3 regions of the Rhodococcus sp. MT28 genome follow, and region 2 is predicted to be linked to each of the others. Evidence: riboswitches for the same ligand, from Rfam matches in the RefSeq annotation. Region 2 holds a riboswitch; each other region holds the start of a gene.

Region 1 (7,444 bases), on a different contig from region 2:
CCGTCACCGTAGAAACGCTCTGCGATCGCCCACAGGGTGTCGCCGCTTTCGACGGTGTAGCTCTGCGCGGCGGGGGCAGGCTCGGGCTCGGGTGCCGGAGCGGGCTCCGGGGCAGCCTCGGCGGCCGGCGCTGCGATTGCAGTGTCCGACGACCACAGAGCATTTCCGCCGGCGGACAGAACGACGTTGCGATCGTCCTGAACCGAGAGGGAGGCACCGTCGTTGCCTGCGGTCTGCGATGCCCACACGGCGTCGGAGTCCTTGTAGATGACGAAGTTTCCGTCAGCCTGCACCTCGGCGCGGTTGGCGCCGGATCCGTTGGTGCCTGCGGCCCAAACAGCCTGTCCGCCCTCGGACAGAACCAGGTTGCCGTCGTCCTGCAAGGTGAGGGTGTATGCGCCGTTGTCGGACTTGAGTTCCTGGCCGACTCCGAGGCTCTGACCTGACTGCAGTGTGCTCACGCTGTCCCTTTCCAAATCTGTTGCGATGACTGTGCCTCCACGATTCCGCTTTACCGTCCAGTTACCTTCTGGCCGTTGGTCTCGTAGGCGACCGAGTGTACGTTACCGAAGAGTACAGAGAATTGTGCAGCGTTGACGGATTGCGTGTCGAGCGTTCGGATCTTGCTGATATTAAGGCGTTTTGGGCGAAAGCGCCGCGACATCCTACGCGAAGTTGCACCGTTGCGATGCACTTTCTCTTGAACGGCAGGTGAAATCGGCGCGCTCTCAGCGCATTGTCAGTAACCGCTAGGGGTGTAGCGACTTGCGCGTCTCGTCGTGGAGAACGGCAAGCAGTTCACGCTCGACGTCGGCGAACTCGGGCGAGGTGATCATGTCCAGTTCGCGTGGCCTCGGCAAGGGAACGTCGACGACGCACCTGACCGTTGCCGGCCTCGCCGACAGAACGACCACGCGATCGGACAGATAGATCGCTTCACGAATATCGTGGGTGATCATCAGCACGGTCCACCGGTACTGCTGCCACACGTCTTGCAGCCAGGCCTGCATCTCGGTGCGGGTCAACGAGTCCAGTGCGCCGAACGGCTCGTCGAGCAGCAGGACAGGTTTGCCCTGAACAACGGTGCGCAGCATCGCCGCTCGCTGGCGCATGCCGCCGGACAGCTGTGACGGCCGGGCGTCCTCGAATCCGGACAGTCCGAACGCCGGGAACAACTCGCGAGCGCGCTCGCGTGCTTCCTTCTTGCCGACTCCCTGCACTTCCAAACCGAGGGCCGTGTTGTCCAGTACCGAGCGCCAAGGGAACAGAAGATCCTTCTGCGGCATGTACGCGGTGTGCACCTCGGCGGCTGCTTCGGATTCCGTTGCGCGCGTGCCCACACGGACCGAACCCGCGGTCGGGGATTCGAGCCCGGCCAGGACGTTGAAGATCGTGCTCTTGCCGCAGCCGCTCGGCCCGATCACCGACACGAATTCGCCCGCGTCGGCGCCAAAGGACACCGAATCGAGCACGAGACGCGATTCTCCGGCCGTGTCGAACCTCTTGGTCAGGTCCTGGATTTCGACCATTGCATCCTCGACCATCGGGTCAGTCATGTCCGCGACCTTTCGTTCATCGCCCATGGTGCAACGATGCGCTCGATGGCGAACGTCAGCAAGTACAGCGTGACACTGATCAACGCGGTCACCAGTACGGCCGCCAACACCAGGTCGGTGCGGAAGGAGTTCTTCTGGGTGCTCATGTAGATACCCAAACCGGAAGTAGCGCCGACGTATTCGGAGAACACCGCACCCACGACCGCATACGTGATGCCGATGCGCAGGGCAGTGAAGAATCGCGGAATTGCCGAAGGAAGGCGAACGTATCGGAACTCCTGCCAGCGAGTGCTGCCCATACTGCGCAGGAGAGCGCCCGCTTCCCGATCGGCCGCGGCAAATCCCTCGATGAGTCCGATGGTCATGGGGAAGAACGTCGCAAGGGCGATCACCAACACCTTCGGCAACAGCCCGAAGCCGAACCAGATGATCATCAGCGGCGCGATGGCGATGATCGGCAGCGTCTGCGAGACGACGAAAAGTGGTACCAGCGCGCGTGACAACCACGGCGAAAAGTCCACGACCACAGCAAGAATCCAGGCCAACACCAATGAAACAGTGAAGCCGACCAACGTGACCTGCAATGTCGACCAGGCGTGGCCGGAGATGATCTCGCGGTTGTCCCACCCCTGGGACAGAACGCGCCCCGGAGACGGAAGTACTTGCGGCCGAATCCCACTGATCTCGACGTAGACCTGCCACGCCGCCACGAGGAGCACCACCACGGCGAGCGCGGGAAGCGCCCGCCGCATGGTCGAGACCAACCGTCCGCTCACGTCAGGACGCGTCGAGATACTCATTGGTGAAGTACTCCGACCAGTCCGGCTTCTGGGTCAACGGCTTCCCGTAGGGTCCGGCGAGCAATCCGTTCTCGAAGAGGAATCCCGAATAACCCGACCAGGTTTCGAGATTCTGGGCGCCCACAACGCCGTTGACGTCTTTCATGTAGTCGGCGGCGAGCATCCGCTGACTCTCACGCACGAGGTCTTCGTCGGTGAAAGCTCCGGGGTTCGCGTCGATGAGATCCTGCGCGGCCTGGTCCGGGTTGTCGGCAGCAGTCTGATATCCGCGTTGAACGGCTTTGACGAACTTGCGTGCCTCGTCGGGATGGTCCTTCAACCACTGCTGGTTGCCGTTGATCACGATCGAATACGCATCGGGGAAGCCGTAATCGGTGTACTGGAAGTACCGCATCGGAGTTCCGTTTCGCTCCGCTTCGAGGCCTTCCCAAGCAAAGTAGGAGACGGTGAAGTCTGCCTGGCCCGAGTACACGGCTTCGTACGCGGAAGTTCCGAGCGTGACCGTCGTGAAGTTCCCGGTCCCGCCGTCGTTGCGGATGATCTGCTGCAGCGTTTCGACTTCGCCGGGATCACCGAACCCGGCGTACGTCTTCCCGTCGAGATCACGTGGGCGCGTGATGTCCGCACGATCCGCCTTCACGCCGATGCCGGTGGCGCGGTGCTGAAGTGGCGCGATGACGGACGTCGTGGCGGCGCCGGCTGCACGGGCGAACGTGGCCTGACTCTGTGTGCTGATGCCGAACTCCGCATTGCCGGCATCGACCAGGGTGTCGGGCGAGGTGTTGTTGTACGGCAGGATCGAGACGTCCAGGCCGGCGTCCTCGAAGTAGCCCTCTTGGAGTGCTACGTACAAACCGGTGTGGTTCGTGTTCGGTGTCCAGTCGAGTGCGAACCGAATGGTCCCGTCGGAAGAGCCGGTGTCAGAGGCGCATCCGGTCAGAACTGTGAACGCGGCTGCGATCGCGGCAGACGTGGCAAGCGTGCGGCGCAGCGCCGCAAACGACATCACGACGCCGGCCAAGGCTGCTGGTGGAGTGCGGAATCCCAGAACATCAGCTCATAGCGGCTGGCGATGCGGAATGCTTCACTCATCGCCTCACGCTCTGTCTCGGTGGCAGCTTCGGCCGCAGCATCGACCAGCACGCGGGCCTGCGCCACCGACTCGTGGAATTCGGGTGCGTCGTAGGTCGTGACCCACTGTGCGTACGGATGCGACGGATCGGCGTCGAGTACCTCGCGCGCTGAAGCGGCAAGATCGCGGCCGACCTCGGCGTAGATCCAGAAGCAGGGGAGTACTGCCGCTGCGGAGACCGGGTAAGGCGCAGTTGCTGCAGTCGCCGTCAGATACGAGACGTATCCCAGGCAGGCCTGCGAATGCTCGAGCCTTCCCGATCCCGCTGGAAGAATTCCACCGGTGAGAAGTCCGTCGTGAAGCGCAGATTCCACTGTCGCTGCCGTGGACGCGGAATTCGACCAGAAGCCCGCGGACTGCGGATCCGGGGCATGGGCCGCGACCAGGGACAACGCTTTCGAATACCCCTCGAGATAAAGCTTGTCTTGCTCGATGTACGTGCGGAACGCGTCGAGAGGCAATGTTCCGTCGCCGAGGCGGCGGAGGAACTCCAGTGAGTCGATCGACTCGCGGAGGGCCTTCGTCTCGGCCCAGAGTCGATCTGTGAACCGATCCGTCGACGGCGCTGTGGCCACCGAGTTTTCGGCAGAATTGTATGCAGGCTGCGTAGTAGCCATGACATCCCTTCGTCAGCATTACCTGATCAGGTTCCCGGGTGTGTTCTCAGCCCCGCCCATGCGGAGCACCCCGTGTCAGAACTAGGCGACCTTAACACCGAGGGGTTGTGTACTCGGCGCACACCCGTCCGAGATTGGTAGGTTTGGTCTTGATTGCCACACGCGCGGGTCGGGAGGGGATTCAGACATGGAGACCGACGTTCGACCAAATCTCGGCGAGGACGGAACTCTGGTGATCCGGGCGCGAGGCGGAGAAGCCCGCGGGTATCCGGATGGCGGTGTATTCGCGTGGAAGGGCATGCCCTACGCAGCGGCGCCGGTGGGTGAGCGGAGGTTCCGAGCGCCACAACCCGCACAGCCGTGGGACGGGGTGCGCGACTGTCGTGAGTTCGGGCCGATCGCGCCGCAAGGCCAGAGTCCGGCGGTTCCGATCGATCGGGCCTTCAAAATCGACGAGGACTGCCTGTCGATCAACGTCTGGGCCCCGCGACCCGACGGCACGCCGCGACCGGTGATGGTGTGGATTCACGGCGGCGCCTACTGCCTCGGATCCGCCGCCCAAACGATCTACGACGGCCGTCATCTGGCTGAAACCGGTGACGTCGTTCTCGTCTCCTTCAACTATCGCGTCGGCGCACTCGGATTCCTGGACCTGTCTGCATTCTCCACCGCGGATACTGTTTTCGAATCGAACTGTGGTCTGCGAGACCAGATTGCGGCACTCGAATGGGTTCGAGACAACATCGACGCCTTCGGTGGTGACCCGAGTGCGGTGACCGTGTTCGGTGAGTCCTCCGGCGCAGGATCCATCACGACGCTCATGACCTGTCCGAGCGCCGAAGGTCTGTTCCATCGTGCGATTGCCCAGAGTCCGCCCGCGACCTCCGTCTACGGGGCCGAGCGCGCCAAGACCGTGGCGGAGCGGTTTCTCGAACTGCTCTCGATCGACCCCGAAGACGCAGGCGATCTGCTGACCACGGATCTGGAACTGCTCGTCAAGGCAAGCGATGATTTGGTCAACGAAATTCCGACCCGGATTCCGGGAACTTTGGCGATGGCACCCGTTGTCGATCGCGATCTGGTGCCGCACTACCCGGTTGCGGCTTTCCAGAAGGGTTACGCGCACCGAATCCCACTGATCATCGGTTCCAACAAGGACGAGGCGTCGATCTTCAAGTTCATGAAGTCTCCGCTGATGCCGGTGAGTGCGCAGTCCGTCGAGGCAATGCTCCAATTACTGGCCGACGATCACCCCGACATCTCCGCGACCAAACTTGCCGAGATCATGTCGGCTTACCCTGACCATGCGAAACCGAGTGGCGCGCTGGCACTGTCACGGGACGCGGCGTTTCGCATGCCGACCCTCTGGATCGCAGACGCGCACTGCAGGCATTCCCCTACATGGGTCTACCGCTTCGATCACGCGACGCCGATGCTCAAGGCGGCGCGGATCGGCGCGGGCCACGCGACCGAATTACCTTATGTATTCGGCAATTTCGGAACCCTGAACGTCGACCCCACGTTCTGGCTCGGCGGACGGAAGGCTGCGATGGAGGTGGCCGGCCGTATCCAACGGCGATGGTTGGCCTTCGCCAGGCATGCCGTGCCGGCGGCCCTCGACGGCTCGAAGCACTGGGCGCCGTACGAGGAAGAGAAGCGGTCGACGCTGTTGATCGACTCCGCCGACACCCTCGTCAGCGACCCCGATCACGGACTGCGCGTCGCCTGGGGCAACGACGTGATGGGGTTCAACTGACGTCGGTCGAGTGCCGCGGACGATCGAGTTCGCGAAGCACCGGTAGGGAGGCACATACTGCGGCGATCAGGATGATCGGAATCGACAGGGCCACAAAGGTCGACGCGATTCCGAGTTGATCGAGCAGCGGGCCGACCGCGAGGTAGCCGAGCGGGCCGGCGGCGTAGGCCGTCGACGTCATGACACCGACGACGCGTCCGCGCATGTGCTCCGGGCTGTGCGTCTGCATGGCGTAGTTGGCGATCGGGCCGACTGGTCCGTAGACGAGGCCCTGCAGTCCGGCAAGTACGAGGATCACCCACAGCGGAGGTAGGAGCGCCATGGCCAGCATCGCTATGCCGAGAACGGCGACGGCAAAAATCATGATCAGCCGCCGGGACATGATCGGCGCCAGTGGGGCGTAGGCGAGAGAGCCGATGATGCCGCCGATCGCCAAGGCCATCAACACCGATCCGAGTTGGGCCGGTTGATCCAACTCTGTGAAGTACACCGGGAACACGACACTCTCCACCGGCATGTAGAGCGCGACGACCGCCATGTCGATCAGCGCCAGGGTGCGCAGCAGTTTGTTGTTCCAGACGAACCGAAGACCGTCGAGTGTGCCGTGCCAGATCGATTTCGGACGGTGTTCGTGTTCGGGCACTCCGGCGCCGGGAAGCCGGATGAAGGCGACCACGACTATCGAGAACACAAAACCTGCCGCCGTGACCCAGAGCGTGTTCACCGCTCCGATCGTTGCGATGAGGACACCGCCGATGCCAGGGCCGATCAGATACGCGACGTTGAAGTTGGCCTCGTACACACTGTTGGTTCGATCGAGCTTCCACTTGGCGGTCCGAGTCGCTGCAGGCAGCATGGACTCCCTCGCCGCCATTCCGGCGGGGTCGAACACGGCGCCGAGTGCGGCCAACGCCGCGATCACCGGGATCGTCAAGCCCGCGGTGGCCGCGATGATCGGAATCGCTGCAACGGACATCGCAGAGAGAGCGTCGGAAATCATCGACGTTCGACGGCGTCCGAACTTGTCGACGAATGTCCCCGAAAACAGGCTCGACACGAGTAGCGGAATGGCTGCTGCGCCGGCAACTATCGCCGCGTCGGTAGCCTTACCGGTTCGTTCGAGAACCAGCCAGGGGAGCACGACGATGGCGATACCGTTGCCGATCGCCGAGAACAGCGTCGCGAGATTGACCAGTACGAGAGGGAGATAGCTGGGGATAGCTACGTCCGTGGACGCAGGTGGACGCCGATCTGCTGAGGCGACCACGTTCTTTCCTTCCCCGAGATGGTGCCGCCCAGGATTTCGACGACGGCACCATCGACGCTAGCAGCGGGGTCTGCAGGTTCGCGACTGGTTTTTCGCCGGCCGTTCTCGTTCGGTTATGCCTGGTAGACGGGGTTCTCCGCAACAAACTTCTCGACGTACGAGCACGTCGGAAGGATCTTGAATCCCTCGTTCCGGGTCTGATCGAGCGCTTCACGCACCACGATGGCGGCAAGCCCGCGCCCACGAAACTGCGGATAGGTCACCGTGTGGTGGAAATCACGGACGCCGGAATGGTCCGAGTACTCGGCGAAACCGG
Region 2 (7,444 bases):
TCGTCTCGATTCTCGGGGGCGGCGCCGGTCGCCATCTCTACGCACTCTCACACAATCGAGATCCGCGCCCCGTCCGCGCCTATCGTGGCCGCAGTTCGATGGGTGCTCAGCATGCGCTGGGTCGCGGATCCCATCCCCGCGCAGAACTCGATGCGTCGTTGATGTCCCTTGTCGACCGTGTCAGTCGACGCATGCGTTCGGCGCAGCGGACGGGGCGCACGGTCACGCTCCGGCTCCGCTTCGCGGATTTCACGCGGGCAACTCGATCTCACACGCTGCGCCGGTCCACCGCCGACACAGCGGAATTGCTGAGCGCCTCGATGGTGCTGCTGGACGAAGCGATACCGATGATCGCGGACAAGGGCATCACGTTGATCGGTGTCGCTGTCTCCAACCTGGATCGGGACGGCGCCGAACAACTCGAATTGCCCTTCGACGGTCCAGGATTCGCGGGTCCGGACACTGCCGCCCTCGACTCGGCAATGGACAGTGTCCGGAAGAAGTTCGGCTCCGCGGCCCTCACGAGGGGAGTGCTCCTGGGACGCGATCCGGATCTGTCGGTGCCGCTACTGCCGGACTAGGTGAGGTTTTCTCGCAGAGTCGCTCCCTCGTATTCGCGACGGAACAACCCACGCGCCTGCAGCACTGGAATCACGTGATCGACAAAATCTTCCAGGCCCTGCGGATAGGTCGGCGGCATCAGATTGAAACCGTCGGCACCGCGGCCGTTCAACCAGGATCCCATCTCGTCGGCAATCGACTCCGGTGTTCCGATCATCGTTGCGTGACCACCACCCGCAGCGAGCGTCCCGAGGAGTTCCCGCACAGTCGGTGCGTCCTTCTCGACGATCCGCAAAATAGTGGCGTAGCGGCCCTGCGGCCCGGTGAACGCTTCGAGTGGAGGCAACGGGGGCACGGGCCCGTCGAGATCCCAGTTCTCGCAATCCTGTCCGGTGAACAACGAGAGTTGGCGTATCGACTGTTCGGTGGGCAGCAGGAGATCGAGTTCGGCCTTCTTCGCCCTGGCCTCGGCGACGGTGCTGCCGACGTAGGTGACCAGTCCCGGCATCACGGCGACCGAACTCGAATCCCGGCCGGCTCGCTCGATTCTCGATTTCACGTCCGCGTAGTAGGCCTGTGCGCTGGGTAAGTCGTAGGCAACCGAATAGATTGCCTCGGCGCGACGCGCCGCCAGATCGCGACCCTGCTCGGACGCCCCGGCCTGAAACAAAACCGGTCTGCCCTGCGGGGATCGAGGAACCGTCAACGGGCCGTCGACACGAAAATGCTTGCCGTCGTGATCGATGCGAGAAATCTTGCCTGCGTCGGCAAAACGTCCCGCCCGGTCGAGGATCAGCGCGTCTTCCGACCACGAATCCCACAATGCGAGGGCCACTTCGACAAATTCGTCGGCTCGTTCATATCGGGAGGCGTGATCGGGCATCGCCTCGAGTCCGTGGTTGCGCGCCTCCTGGTCGAACATCGAGGTCACGACGTTCCAGCCGGCCCGTCCGCCGCTGATGTGGTCGAGCGAGGCCAACAGTCGTGCCGCGTGGAATGGCGTGTAGAAAGTGGTGGAAATGGTGGTCACCAGGCCGATGTCCGCTGTCGCTCGCGCCATGGCAGTCAATGCGGTGATCGGCTCGAGAAACCACGACGCACCCGACTCGGGTTCGCGAACACTGTGACCGTCAGCGAAGAAGACGGCGTCCAGCTTGCCGCGTTCGGCGATCTGGGCGAGCGACTCGTAATACGTGATGCCGCCGAGACTTTCGACCGGTGAGTCGCGATGACGCCATGCCGCACTGTGATGTCCGCAACCGAGCAGGAACGCACCTATCCGCAGCTGTGCGCCCATCAGTTCTTGACGAGTCCGCCGTCGACAACCAGGTTCTGGCCGGTCACGGCCCGTGACCATGGTGAGGCGAAAAAGAGTGCAGCGTCGGCAAATTCGTCCGGCGTGGTGACTCGGCGCAGGGGAGTGCTTGCCGCGATCATGTCGAACACGGCTTCCGGTGTTGCGGCGCTCGCATCGGTGGTGCGGAGCAAGCCGCCCGAGACCATGTTGACTGTGATCCCGTCCGGACCGAGGTCGGCGGACAGCGTCCGTGTCAGTGCCAACAGTGCGGCCTTGGCAGCGGTGTAGTCGTGGTACGGAACTACCGGATTCTGGACCAGATTGGTTCCGACAGTGATGATTCGGCCGAAGCCGAGTTCGCGCATGCCTGGTAGCGCTGCCTGGGTGGTATTGAGTGTTCCGGCAACAGCTCCGCGTAGTTGAGAGTCGAAGTCGGCCCAGGTGATCGTGTCCGCGTTCGGCCGGGCATCGCCGTTGAACGAGAAGTCGACCAGTGCATTGTCGACCACGGTCGAGATCGGTGCGTCGAATCTCTCGCGTGCAGCGGAGAACAACTGGTCGACGGAACTGCGGTCCGTCACGTCCGCCTGGACTGCGAAGGCTCGATCCTCACCCAGTTCGGTGACCAGGGTCTCGGCGGTGTCACGGCTCTTGTTGTAGTTCACGATCACCCGGGCCCCCGAGCGGGAGAATGCTCGGCTCAGTGCGGCGCCGAGCCCGCGGGCGCCACCGGTGATCAGAACGATCTGCTCGTCCAGGTTCAATGCGCGCTGAAATTGCTGTTCGGTCATGTCGACATCCCTCCGCCAGTGCTAACTGGTCAGGTTCATCGGGTCTGATCTCAGCCGACTTTTTCGGCACCCCGTGTCACCGACCATCAGACCACGAGCGGTGAATCGTCCTGAACGCCGGGTGCGTTGTAACGGCCGGCGCGATGAGTTTTCGATCGCTCGGGAGTCGTAATTGCAAGCGAAGTGGCAACCGGCCGCTCGCCTTCGCCCCAGGAGATTCCGATGACCACCCAGCCCGTCCACAACGAAACTGTTTCCGGTAACGCCACGACGACGACACCTTCGGCCACGGCTCGCAAGCTCGGATACGTCCTGAGTGGGCTGTTCGTCGTTTTCATGCTCTTCGACGGCATCATCCACATTCTCAACCTTCAGACAGTCAAGGATGCGTCGGCTGAACTTGGGTTGCCGGACTCGCTGGCATTGACGGCTGGGGTGGTGCAACTGATCTGCCTTGCGCTGTACGTGATTCCGCGAACGTCGATACTCGGCGCGATTCTGCTCACCGGTTACCTGGGGGGAGCGGTGTTGACCAACCTTCGAGCTGAACAGCCTCTGCTGAGCACGACCCTGTTTGCCGTCTACACCGGAATCGTCATGTGGGCGGGACTGTATCTCCGGGACGAGAAGGTTCGCGAGATCATCCCGCTGCGTCGGGCCTGAAATAGGCCCCCGAGGGGGTTGCGTGGGACGCGGTGTCCCATTATGTTTGACCTCATTCAAGTCCGTCGACTGCAATCGACGGACTGGCCGTGAGGAGACACCGATGGCTCGGTCAGCGTCGATCGAAGTGGAAAAGCCGTACCACCAGGTACTGCAGACTTTGTCCGAGGGCTCAGTTGCCCGCAGTTTCGATCCCTATCTCGACATCGACTGGGATTCACCAGAGTTCGCGATCGATCCGCATGATCCGAGATGGGTGCTCTCGTCCGTGTCGGACCCCCTCGGGGCGACGCAGTGGTACCAGGATCAGTCGTTGGAGCGTCGAATCGCCATGGGAATGTGGCGTCAGGCGAACGTGACCAAGGTGGGTTCGGCCTTCGAGAGCATCTTGATCCGGGGAATGCTGCAATACATCATGGCGCTACCCAACCAGTCGCCTGAGTTCCGGTACTGCCTGCACGAGATGACCGAAGAGTGCAATCATATCCAGATGTTCCAGGAACTCGTCAATCGCATGGACATCGACGTGCCGGGTATGCGTCCGATGTTCCGGCGACTGTCGCCGATCATCGGAGTGCTGGGAGCAAAGTTCCCGGTCATCTTCTTCATCGGCATTCTGGCTGGTGAAGAACCGATCGACCACTTCCAGAAGGATCTCATCCGTGAGGGTAAGGACACGCCGCCGGCGATGCTCCGCACCATGGAGATCCACATCGCCGAAGAAGCGAGACACATCTCGTTTGCTCACGAGTTCCTGCGCAATCACGTCCCCAGACTCAGTCGTACGAGTCGAGCCATCACATCGGTCGCCTTCCCCGGCGCGATGCGTTGGCTTGCGGGTGAAATCATGTCACCGCCAAAGGAATTCGCCGAAGAATTCGGAATCCCGGACGAGGTGATGAAGAGCGCCTTCTGGGGGAGCCCGCATTCACGCCGCATCCTGGGTAACTACTTCGGCGAAATGCGAGCCCTGGCAGACGAACTCGGATTGATGAATCCGGTGTCGAAGCGTGCGTGGCGAAAGCTGCGCATCGACGGCGACTACGCCCGCTACCGCGGCGAGCCGAAGCGTTCCGACAAGACCCGGATCTAGTCCGGCCGCGAAGTTCCTCCGTCGGAGGACACCAGCTCGGCTATGAGCGTGGACAATTCGACATGGGGATCGATCTGTAGTCCGCTCGAGCGGGCAACGCCGTCGAACATGTACCAGGTGTATTTCGCGAGGTCGGCGACGATCTCTTCGCGGCTCGGTTTCGGATCGGTGCTTCGGACCCAGTGGGTGAGCGTGCCCTCGACCATTGTCACCACTGCGAACGGTAGTGAATCGAAGGGTGAGGAGTCGATCCCCACGGATCGACCGACTTCGGTGATAGTGGTGCGGGCGGAGTCGGCGATTGTGGCCTTCAGACTGCTGATCGCGTCGATGCTCTCGTCGTCGTAGTCGGTGGGGCCGGTACCCATGAACTCGTGAATCCGCGGATGCTCGGTGATCCACTCGGCGACGGCGCTGATGGTTCGGGTCAGGATCTGGTCGAGAGTGCCTACCGAAATGCTCATCGAAGCATCCAGGGCCGCCGCAAATTGGCCGAGCACGAACGCTCGCACTCGTCGATCGAGGTCGTCTCGGCCGCTGAATTGGCGGTACACCACCGACTTGGCGAGGCCGGCACGATCGGCGATCTGCTGGACGGACACCTCGGCACCTGCCGCACGCTCTTCGATCAGTTCGACCGCCGAGGTGAGTATCCGTTTCTGACGCTCGGAGTTGTGTCGCTCCCACCGCGCTTCGCGACCGGTCAACTCTGCAGTGACAGGTTGCACAATTGCGTCGCTCGGCATCGCGCCAGTCTATCCGGACGGACCTGCCGTGTTTCCGACTTGTCATCGGGCGCGGCATCGGGATCGGTCGTCGGTACAACGTGGGACACTGGTCGAGTGAGGTTGTATCGAGACACGGCGGTGGTGCTGCGCCTGCACAAACTGGGCGAAGCCGACCACATCGTCACGTTGCTCACCCGTCAGTTCGGGTTGGTACGTGCCGTGGCCAAAGGTGTCCGCCGAACCACCTCCAAATTCGGTGCCAGACTCGAACCGTTTGCTCACATCGACGTGCAACTACTTCCGGGCAAGAATCTCGACATCATCACTCAGGTGCAGACGGTCGACGCATTCGCCACCGACATCGTCGACGACTACAGCCGGTACACCACGGCCTGCGCCGTACTCGAAACTGCCGAGCGGTTGGCCGGCGAGGAACGCGCGCCGGCCCCGCAGCTTCAGCGATTGACGGTGGGAGCACTGCGTGCGATCGCCGAGCAGGCACGACCGGTCGAGTTCGTGCTCGACGCGTTCTTGTTGAGAGCCATGGGCTATGCGGGTTGGGCGCCTGCCCTCGAAGAGTGCGCCCGCTGCAGTGCTCCTGGACCGCACCGGGCCTTTCATGTCGCCGCAGGCGGAGCCGTGTGTACCTATTGCCGCCCGGCGGGTGCTGCGACGCCGTCGCCCGGAGTGCTCGACTTGATGGAAGCCCTGCTCCGAGGGGAGTGGGAGGGTACCGATTCGGCGCCCGCGACGCTGCGGACGCAAGCCAGCGGACTGGTCGCGGCACACCTGCAGTGGCATCTCGAGCGCCAATTGCGGACGTTGCCGCTGATCGAGCGTTCGAGGCCGCATGCAGCCGTCGAGGTCGACTTGCCCGTGAGGCAGGATGGAACACGTGATTCGACGACGCGAACCGCGAACTCCGCTTGATTCTGCTGCTGACCGGGTGATCCGACCACCGGACCCACATCCGTCCGGGGCGACCCCGCCGATCCTGCAGACCGAACTGATCCCGCGCCACGTCGCTTTGGTGATGGACGGCAACGGACGATGGGCGCAGGAGCGCGGTCTGCCCCGAACCGCTGGGCACGAACGCGGCGAAGCTGTCCTGATGGACACCGTCTGCGGGTGCATCGAGATGGGTGTCGAGTGGCTCTCCGCTTACGCCTTCTCCACCGAGAACTGGAAGCGCAGTCCCGACGAGGTTCGATTCCTGATGGGCTTCAACCGTGATGTCATCCGCCGTCGACGCGACGAGATGAACGAAATGGGTGTGCGTGTTCGCTGGGCCGGTCGTAAGCCACGCCTGTGGGCCAGCGTGATCAAGGAACTCGAGATCGCCGAAGAACTGACCAAGAACAACACCGTCATGAACTTGACCATGTGTGTGAACTACGGCGGCCGGGCCGAAATTGCCGATGCGGTAAAGGAAATCGCGAAGCGTGTCGCGGCCGGTGAGATCAATCCGGACAAGATCACCGAGGCGACGGTTGCCAAGTACCTCGACGAACCCGACATGCCCGACGTCGATCTCTTCCTGCGTCCGTCGGGGGAACAGCGGACGTCCAATTTCTTGATCTGGCAATCCGCCTACGCCGAAATGGTGTACCAGGAGAAGCTGTTTCCCGATTTCGACCGCCGCGACCTTTGGGCCGCCTGCGTCGAGTACGCCTCACGTGACCGTAGATTCGGTGGCGTCAAATGACAGGGGAGAACATGACCGACACCACCGACGAAGCAGCCCGCCTACAAGAACGCGCGGCCGCCTCGCTGGCGCATTTCGTGACGGTCGATGTGGCTGCCGACGGATCACTGGGTTTCCAGTACTCCGGCGCGCTGTGTTCCATCCAGGCGATGAATCTGTCCGAGGGTCTGGACGTGCTGTCCATGACGTGCGTTCTCGCATGGGACCGACCGGTCAGCGCGGCACTGCATCGCAAGGTGGCCGAGCGAAATCGCACCATCCAATTCGGCTCCATCGCGGTGTTCGGCCACGGCAGTCTGGCGGACGTCATCCTGCGTTACACGTTCCCTGCCGCCGGACTGGACGACGAGGCACTGACCACGATGTTGCTACTGGCGCTCACCGGTGCCGATACCGCCCGGCAGGGTTTGATTCCCTGACGCTCTCAGGCGGCGGCGCAGTCGCGGCAGGTGCCGAAGATCTCGACGGTGTGACTCACTTCGGTGAAACCGTTGTCCTCGGCGATGGTCTGTGACCACTGCTCGACTGTCGGGCCCTCGACCTCGACGGTGAATCCGCAGTTGCGGCACACCAGGTGATGGTGGTGCCCGGAGGAGCAGCGTCGGT
Region 3 (7,444 bases), on a different contig from region 2:
GGCGGTACCGTACAGGTACCCGTAGTCTTCGATTCCGGACACGGCGCCGAGATCGATCAGCTTCAACTGATCCTCGGTGACCATCACGTTCTCGGGTTTGAGGTCGTTGTAGGCCAGGCCGGTGGAATGCAGATAGCTCAGCGCCGGAAGGATTTCCAGTACATAGCCGATTGCCTGCTCGATCGGCATGTGCTTGCCGTCCGGGAATTCGGCCAGCACCTCGCGCAATGATCGCCCACCCACGTACTCCATGACGATGTACCCCATGGGTGTGCCGTCCGGGCGCGGATGCTCGACGAAGTTGAAGATCTTGACGATGCTGGGGTTGGCGACCTCGGCGAGGAACTGACGCTCGGCCACCGCAACGGCTTGCGCTTCGGAATCACCGAAATGCAAGAGCCCCTTGAGAACTACCCACCTGTCGCTGACATTGCGATCGATCGCGAGGTAGATCCATCCCAGGCCGCCGTGCGCGATGGGCCCTTGAACCTCGTACTGGCCGGACACCAATTCGCCCTCTTCGAGAAGTGGGCGGAAGTCGAAAGTGGAACCGCACTTGGGGCAGGTGCCGTGCTGAGTTGCCTTGGTGCTTGCGCTCTTACGACCGACTGGTTCGTTGCATTTCCAACAGAAGCGTTTCCGCTCGGGGACGGTCGGGTCACTCATCACCGCAGATGCGGGGTCGATCTGCGGGACGGGGGGAACCTCGACCAGGCCGCCGCCGAGGCGCAGCTTTCGCCCCGACCGGCTGCGGCGGGATCGAGTGGAGCGGCCGGTAGGGGAGGAGGACGCGGACGGCGTGGTTGCTCGTATCTGGGCCGAGGTCGGTTCGAGACGCTCGTAGGCGCCCGTGGCTTCGGGCTCGGGCCGCTCGTAGGCGCCGGTGGCTTCGGGTTCGGGACGCATGGAAGCCTGCGTGGCGTCGGGCTCGGGGCCGGTTTCTTCGGTCATGTCAGCCTCAATCCCGGTAGACGGCCGGCGGGGGACCGGGCGAAGGACCGAGGACGCTGAGCCAGCGGTCGTAGATACGGTTCCAGGTCCCGTCGCTCCGGATCCGATCCAGTGTTCCGTTGACGAATCGGACCAAGTCGGGGTTGTCCTTGTTCACTCCGATTCCGTACGGTTCGACGCCCAGTGAGCCACCGACCATCATCAGATACGGGTCTTGCGAGGCGAGGCCCGCGAGGATCGTGTCGTCGGTGCTGATCGCGTCCACCTGCCCCTGCTGGAGGACGACGAGGCAGTCGGACCACATCGGGACGGTGACGACGGTGGCTTCGGGTTGGAGTTGCTGGATTCGAGTCGCCGAGGTCGTTCCCCGGGCAGCGCAGACCCGCTTGCCTGCGAGGTCGTCGATGCCGCGGACGGATGACCCCTGCAAGACCTGAATTCGTTGTTCAGCGGAGAAGTACTGCGTCGAGAAGTCGACCTTCTCGCGCCGCTCGCACGTGATGGTCATGGTCTTGACGACCACGTCGACCATCGATTCCTGGAGCGCGGCGATCCGATCGTCCGACGTCAGGATTCGGTACTCGATCTTCTCCGGGTCACCGAGCAGATCTCGGGCGATTTCGCGGGCGATGTCCACGTCGAAACCCTCGAGGCGCCCGGTGGCCGGATCGCGAAAGCTCATGAGGTTGGAACCGGTGTCCAGGCCCACGATCAGCCGCCCGCGGGCGCGGATGGCGTCGAGGCTCGGCGTGGGTGGCTGCGGAGATGCGTCTGCGGGGGTGGGCCGCAGGCTCGCGGTGAGGTTGGTGCACGACGCGGTAGTCGTCGGTGTCGGGCTGGGAGCGATGGTGGCCTCGGCCGGCAGCGGCGGTTCCGTGTACGACGTGGCGCCTGCGTTGTCCAAGTCTTCGGCTCGATCCGCACCGCAACCGGCGAGCACCAGCATGGCCGCTGCCAGAACCGCGACACATACGGCCGGGCTCTTCCTCCGCATCACCGGTACTCCCGTCACTGATACTCCCGCAGTCGAGGCCAGAATCCGATGAAGATTCCGGCAACTCCGAGAACTGCCAATACAGACATGCCCGGTGCGGAGGCAGCCAACACCCGGGAGGCGTACGAGACGTCGGACCGAAGATTCGTGCGCGAATCCACGATTCCCTGCCAGAGTTCGTGATCGAGCTTTCCGTACTCCGCGGCCGAATCCTGTTCTCCGGCGCCGATGGTGATGGCTGCGGCGGACGTGAAGTCGCCGTTTCCGAGACGGTCGTACATGCGCGTGTGCGCAGCCACCCACTGCTGGCGCGAGTCGAGTGCGGCGGTCAGCACTTCGCTGTTCACTCGGGCGCGTTCGTCGCTTTGCAGGCCCTCGAGGATGTCCCGCAGAGCATCGACCTTGCGGGTGAACGTCACGTTGTCCTCGGCGGTCGAATCCCGCCTCGCCAGCGTGAGGGTTTCCACGGTGCGTGCTTGCTGCGCCATGATTCGTGCCTCGGTCAGTTCGTGCAGTGGCTCGGCCCCGGCGTCGAGCGCGCGCCCGGTGGCCAGTGCGGAGACCAGTCCGACCGTGAGCAGCCACAGCAGAGCTGCAGCGACCGCCAGCGAGGCAAGGATCAACCCGAGATTGAAGCGTCGGCGACTCTTGCGGGAGAAGTACATCTGTGTCGCCACCAGCGCGCACAGCACGAAGACGAACGCCACGATCGGCCACCACGGTGGAGTCTCGAAATCGCGCTGTACTTGTGAGACCAGCGTCTCCTGCGAGGCGTGCAGTTGCTGGGCCATCGGCAGCAGCGAGGTCTGCATCAACTGGGAGGCCTCGCTCAAATATGCTGCCCCGACCGGGTTTCCGACGCGATTGTTCGCCCGTGCAGTTTCGACCAGCCCGGTGTAGACGGAGAGGTCGGTCGAGATAGTGGTCAACGCGCTGTGACCGGCAAGATCAGTCGAGTCGAGACCGGCCGACGCCTGGACGATCTCCGCAGAGGCCTCACCGATCGACTGCGTGTATCGGTCGCGGACTTCGGCGGGTTCGAGGCCGCCGGAGATGAAGGCGGTGGCCGCGGCGGCGTCTGCCAAGGACAACGCACTGTAGAGATTCTGGGCCGAGTTGGCGAGAGGCTCGGTTTCGACGAGGAGGAGGTCGAGGTTCGCCTGGCGATTCTCGATCGCTGCGGTGGCGAGGAGTCCGGCGATCAAAGTGATCGCGATCAGGATCAGTCCGACGACGGTCAACCGGCCAGGCGTCGAGGACATGAAGGCCTGCAGTTCGCGCCGCAGAAGTGCCTGCTCGTCCTCCGCCGACACTGATGTGGCCTCGGAGGGCGGCAGCGACCGGGGTTCGATGGACGGGACGACACGGTCGACCATCGAGCACCTCACTTCGCTGTAGGCGGGCTACCGAGAAATGATGCCGCCGAGAAATGATTCAGGGCATCTTCGCGAGCATATAAGCATCACCTACACCTGGAGCAGTTTGAAACGGTTAGTGTGGGACAACGGCGAGAGCAGGCGGAGCGAGGTAGTCGATGCGTGGTGACGGTGACGGTTGGTCCATCGGATCGGACGGTACTCGGCATTGGGGTAAACACGGAGCTGCAGGACTGCTTCTTCGTGCCCCCGATTCGGACGGATCACCCATGGTCTTGCTGCAGCATCGTGCGGCGTGGAGCCATCAGGGCGGAACGTGGGCACTGCCCGGCGGTGCGCGGGACTCACACGAGAGCACGACGCACGCTGCCGTCCGGGAAGCACACGAAGAAGCAGGTATCGCCGAGGACGCCGTCCGTGTCCGCGGGGAAGTAGTGACGATGCGCGCCGAGAGCGGGTGGACTTACACCACCGTCGTGGCTGACGCGGCGCATCCACTGTCGACGGTTGCCAATGGTGAGAGCACCGAGTTGCGGTGGGTACGCGAAGCCGACGTCGACTCACTGCCGCTGCATCCGGGCTTCGGTTCCTCATGGCCCGACCTCCGGACCGAGCCTGTTGTGGCCGTGGACGGCGATCCGCACACCGTCGTGCTCGAGGACGGCGGATTCGGATGGTTGTCGGGTAGTTCCCACCAAGGCAGTGAGCAGTCAGGCAGTGACCAGAACCTGTCCGAGGCGTCGAGTACGCAGTCGTAGCACTCGAGTCTTCACAGTTCATACACAGCAGAAGGGCCGGACTCCGCGGGAGTCCGGCCCTTCGGTGTTTCGGTCGTCGACCGAAACGAGGCTCAGCTGAGCGAGTTCAGCGCCGTGATGAAGCTGACCGCGGTGATACCGAGCTTGAGCAGCTCGCTGATCTTGCCGAGGTTCAGGTCTTCGAGCGATTCGGTGCTGAGCGAGCCGGTGTCGAGGGATCCCATTTAGTGCTCCTAGGTTCAGTTAGTAACTGGAGGTAAACTACAACAAACCGAATGGGATGTGACACGCAATCGAAGCAACTGTGAGCAAGATCACTTAATCCGACTTTTCGGACATCCAATCGCACCTAGGAACTGGGAGTTTGTTGTCTGATCGGACAACTTCCGTTCATAATTCGAGTCAGGCGTGCTGACCCGTAACTGTGCGGAAATCGCCCGGCAAACACTTGACGAACGCCAGTTACCGGCTTTCAGCGCCCAGCGACGGCTGCGGCGAGGCGTTGCGCGGCCGCCTGGGGATCCGATGCTTGCGTGATTGCACGCACGACGACGATGCGCGTGGCGCCGGCGTCGAGCAGCTCTGGCAGACGTTCCTCGTCGATGCCGCCGATCGCGAACCAGGGCCGCGGCGGTGCGGCGTCGGCGGTCGATCGAACCAGTTCCAAACCGGACGCACTTCGATTCGGTTTGGTCGGTGTCGCCCAGACCGGCCCGGTACAGAAGTAGTCGACGCCCTCTTCGATGGCGGCCAGACTCGCCTGCGCGCGACTGCTCGTCGAACGGCCGATGACTACGTCTTCACCGACAACGGTTCGCGCGTAGGGGACGGGAATGTCGTTCTGGCCGAGGTGGAGGATGTCGGCGCCGGAAGCCATCGCGAGATCCGCGCGATCGTTGACGGCCAACAATGCGCCGTGGCGTCGCGCTGCGGTCGCGAGAATGCCCAGCGCCACCAGTTCGTCCTTGGCCTCGAGCGGGCCGAACTCGCGCTCACCGGCAGAGCCTTTGTCACGCAATTGGATGATGTCGACTCCGCCGGACAATGCTGCCTCGGCGAACTGCGCGAGGTCGCCTTTCTCGCGGCGCGCGTCGGTGCACAGGTACAGCCGTGCTGCTGCCAGGCGCTCGCGCCGGTCGATGTCGTTACTGGGATGTGTGGGGTGCACGGAGCAAACGGTAGCCTCTAGGGAGCAAGGTTCGACACGGGAGTCCTGAAACGTCGTCGTCACTTTTTGTCGTGACTGCGAGGTTCGTAGGGCTGAGAGGGGATCGCGACCAGATCCCGACCGTCAGACCTGACCCGGATCATGCCGGCGCAGGAAGTGGAGGTGGAGTTTCGTGAGTACACACGCTCGTACGGTGTCGGTTGTCGGCGGCGGTGTCATCGGTCTCGCTATCGCGTGGCGAGCAGCCCGCGACGGGTGGGCCGTTCGGTTGTACGACCCGTCCATTGGATCAGGTGCTTCGTGGGTGGCGGGCGGAATGCTTGCCCCGCTTTCCGAAGGCTGGCCGGGTGAAGAAACCGCGTTGACAATCGGTGCAGCGTCCCTGGAACGGTGGCCGACGTTCGGCGAGGAGCTCGGAAAATTCGGGCAATCGGTCTTCACCGCGGACAGCTCGCTGACGGTTGCACTCGACGCTGCCGACGCGCAGGACCTGCAGACCATCGCCGAGTGGGTGAGCTCGCAGGGGCACGAACTCGAAGTTCTCGGTCGCGCGCGCATCCGTGAACTCGAACCGATGCTGGGCCGGGGCATCCGGTCGGGGTTGATGGCTGTCGGTGAGTCCGCCGTCGACAACAGACTTCTGCTGGCGGCGTTGCAGAAGGCCTGTGCGGAATCCGGCGTCGAATTGATCGCGCGGGCCGTCGACGACCTCGCCGAACTCGATACCGATCAGACAGTGCTCACCGCCGGTATCGCGTCACCCAAGCTGTGGCCCGGGCTACCGGTACGCCCGGTCAAGGGCGAAATCCTTCGCTTGCGCAGTAGGCCTGGAGTCACCCCGGCGCCCAGCCGCACCATCCGCGGAAGCGTCCACGGGCGGCCCGCCTACCTCGTCCCGCGCGGTGACGGAATCGTCGTCGGCGCAACACAATACGAGTCTGGTGAGGACACACAGGTCACGATGGCCGGAGTACGGGACCTGATCAACGACGCCGAGGCACTGATGCCGGCGATCGGCGAATACGAACTGTACGAGTGCGCGGCAGGTCTGCGTCCCATGACGCCGGACAACCTGCCGTTGATCGGGCGCGTGTCCGATCGTGTTGTCGTCTCCACCGGGCACGGCCGCAACGGAGTCCTGCTGACGCCCGTCACCGCCGATGCGACGGTCGCGTTGCTGAACGGCACATCTTTGGTCGAGGTAAAAGGAACCGAACCCGAGCGGTTCGCAGTAGCTAAGGAAAATTCATGAGTGAGCAGGTCCCGATCGGGATCACCGTCAACGGCGAAGATCTCGAGTTCGATCGAGCAGTCACGGTGACCGAACTTCTGACGCACCTCGAGTTGCCGAGCAAAGGCATCGCCGTCGCCGTCGACGGTGCGCTCTTTCCTCGCGGGCGTTGGGACGAATCCGTCGGACGTGGTTGGGAAATCGAGATCCTCACGGCGGTGCAGGGTGGCTGAGCAGGACCTTCTCACTATCGCGGGCCGCAGTTTCGGTTCCCGGCTCATCACGGGGACAGGCGGCGCCGCCAACCTTGCGGTCCTCGAGGAAGCGCTTGTCGCCTCCGGTACCGAACTGACCACCGTCGCGATGCGGCGAGTCGACGCGGCCGGCGGCACCGGCGTTCTGGACCTGCTTCGTCGCCTCGGAATCGAACCGTTGCCGAACACCGCCGGGTGTCGGGGCGCCGCCGAAGCGGTCCTGACGGCGCAGTTGGCACGCGAAGCGCTCGAGACGAACTGGGTCAAACTCGAAGTCATCGCCGACGAGCGGACTCTGCTGCCCGACGCAATCGAACTCGTCTCCGCCGCAGAACAATTGGTGGACGACGGATTCACCGTCCTGCCGTACACGACGGACGATCCGGTGCTGGCGCTTCGCCTCGAAGAGGTCGGCTGCGCGGCAGTCATGCCGCTCGGTTCACCCATCGGGACAGGGCTGGGTATCGCGAATCCGCACAATATCGAGATGATCGTCGAGCGCGCCGGCGTGCCCGTCATCCTCGACGCCGGAATCGGAACGGCCAGCGACGCCACCCTTGCCATGGAGTTGGGCTGCGACGCCGTCCTACTTGCGACAGCGGTGACGCGGGCCAAGAATCCCGCGTTGATGGCGTCGGCGATGCGGCACGCAGTGGTAGCAGGTTTCGAAGCGCGTCACGCCGGCCGGATTCCCAAGCGGTTCTGGGCCCAA

The links. Region 2 has a riboswitch for thiamine pyrophosphate ahead of AC1Q6C_RS25095 (3-oxoacyl-ACP reductase). Riboswitches for the same ligand answer to the same signal wherever they lie in the genome.
Region 1: linked by a shared signal. The riboswitch ahead of AC1Q6C_RS28040 (TenA family protein) and the one ahead of AC1Q6C_RS25095 (3-oxoacyl-ACP reductase) in region 2 are both predicted to bind thiamine pyrophosphate.
Region 3: linked by a shared signal. The riboswitch ahead of thiO (glycine oxidase ThiO) and the one ahead of AC1Q6C_RS25095 (3-oxoacyl-ACP reductase) in region 2 are both predicted to bind thiamine pyrophosphate.

Annotation. Positions count from the first base shown of each region.
Region 1 is NZ_JBXAFD010000010.1:26,473-33,916, reverse strand. It holds gene AC1Q6C_RS28060 (LysM peptidoglycan-binding domain-containing protein) at 1-461, opposite strand, end outside; gene AC1Q6C_RS28055 (ABC transporter ATP-binding protein) at 750-1,544, opposite strand; gene AC1Q6C_RS28050 (ABC transporter permease) at 1,553-2,356, opposite strand; gene AC1Q6C_RS28045 (ABC transporter substrate-binding protein) at 2,334-3,362, opposite strand; gene AC1Q6C_RS28040 (TenA family protein) at 3,362-4,105, opposite strand; TPP riboswitch at 4,093-4,188, opposite strand; gene AC1Q6C_RS28035 (carboxylesterase/lipase family protein) at 4,293-5,861, shown strand; gene AC1Q6C_RS28030 (MFS transporter) at 5,854-7,080, opposite strand; gene AC1Q6C_RS28025 (GNAT family N-acetyltransferase) at 7,242-7,444, opposite strand, start outside.
Region 2 is NZ_JBXAFD010000007.1:31,690-39,133, reverse strand. It holds gene dinB (DNA polymerase IV) at 1-581, shown strand, start outside; gene AC1Q6C_RS25100 (LLM class flavin-dependent oxidoreductase) at 578-1,858, opposite strand; gene AC1Q6C_RS25095 (3-oxoacyl-ACP reductase) at 1,858-2,622, opposite strand; TPP riboswitch at 2,640-2,733, opposite strand; gene AC1Q6C_RS25090 (DoxX family protein) at 2,872-3,312, shown strand; gene AC1Q6C_RS25085 (AurF N-oxygenase family protein) at 3,416-4,405, shown strand; gene AC1Q6C_RS25080 (TetR/AcrR family transcriptional regulator) at 4,402-5,151, opposite strand; gene recO (DNA repair protein RecO) at 5,248-6,063, shown strand; gene AC1Q6C_RS25070 (isoprenyl transferase) at 6,020-6,838, shown strand; gene AC1Q6C_RS25065 (YbjN domain-containing protein) at 6,835-7,257, shown strand; gene AC1Q6C_RS25060 (Fur family transcriptional regulator) at 7,263-7,444, opposite strand, start outside.
Region 3 is NZ_JBXAFD010000004.1:379,049-386,492, reverse strand. It holds gene AC1Q6C_RS18230 (serine/threonine-protein kinase) at 1-951, opposite strand, end outside; gene AC1Q6C_RS18225 (glutamate ABC transporter substrate-binding protein) at 959-1,945, opposite strand; gene AC1Q6C_RS18220 (GlnX family signal transduction membrane protein) at 1,960-3,321, opposite strand; gene AC1Q6C_RS18215 (NUDIX hydrolase) at 3,480-4,079, shown strand; gene AC1Q6C_RS18210 (hypothetical protein) at 4,172-4,303, opposite strand; gene thiE (thiamine phosphate synthase) at 4,552-5,247, opposite strand; TPP riboswitch at 5,274-5,420, shown strand; gene thiO (glycine oxidase ThiO) at 5,420-6,499, shown strand; gene thiS (sulfur carrier protein ThiS) at 6,496-6,711, shown strand; gene AC1Q6C_RS18190 (thiazole synthase) at 6,704-7,444, shown strand, end outside.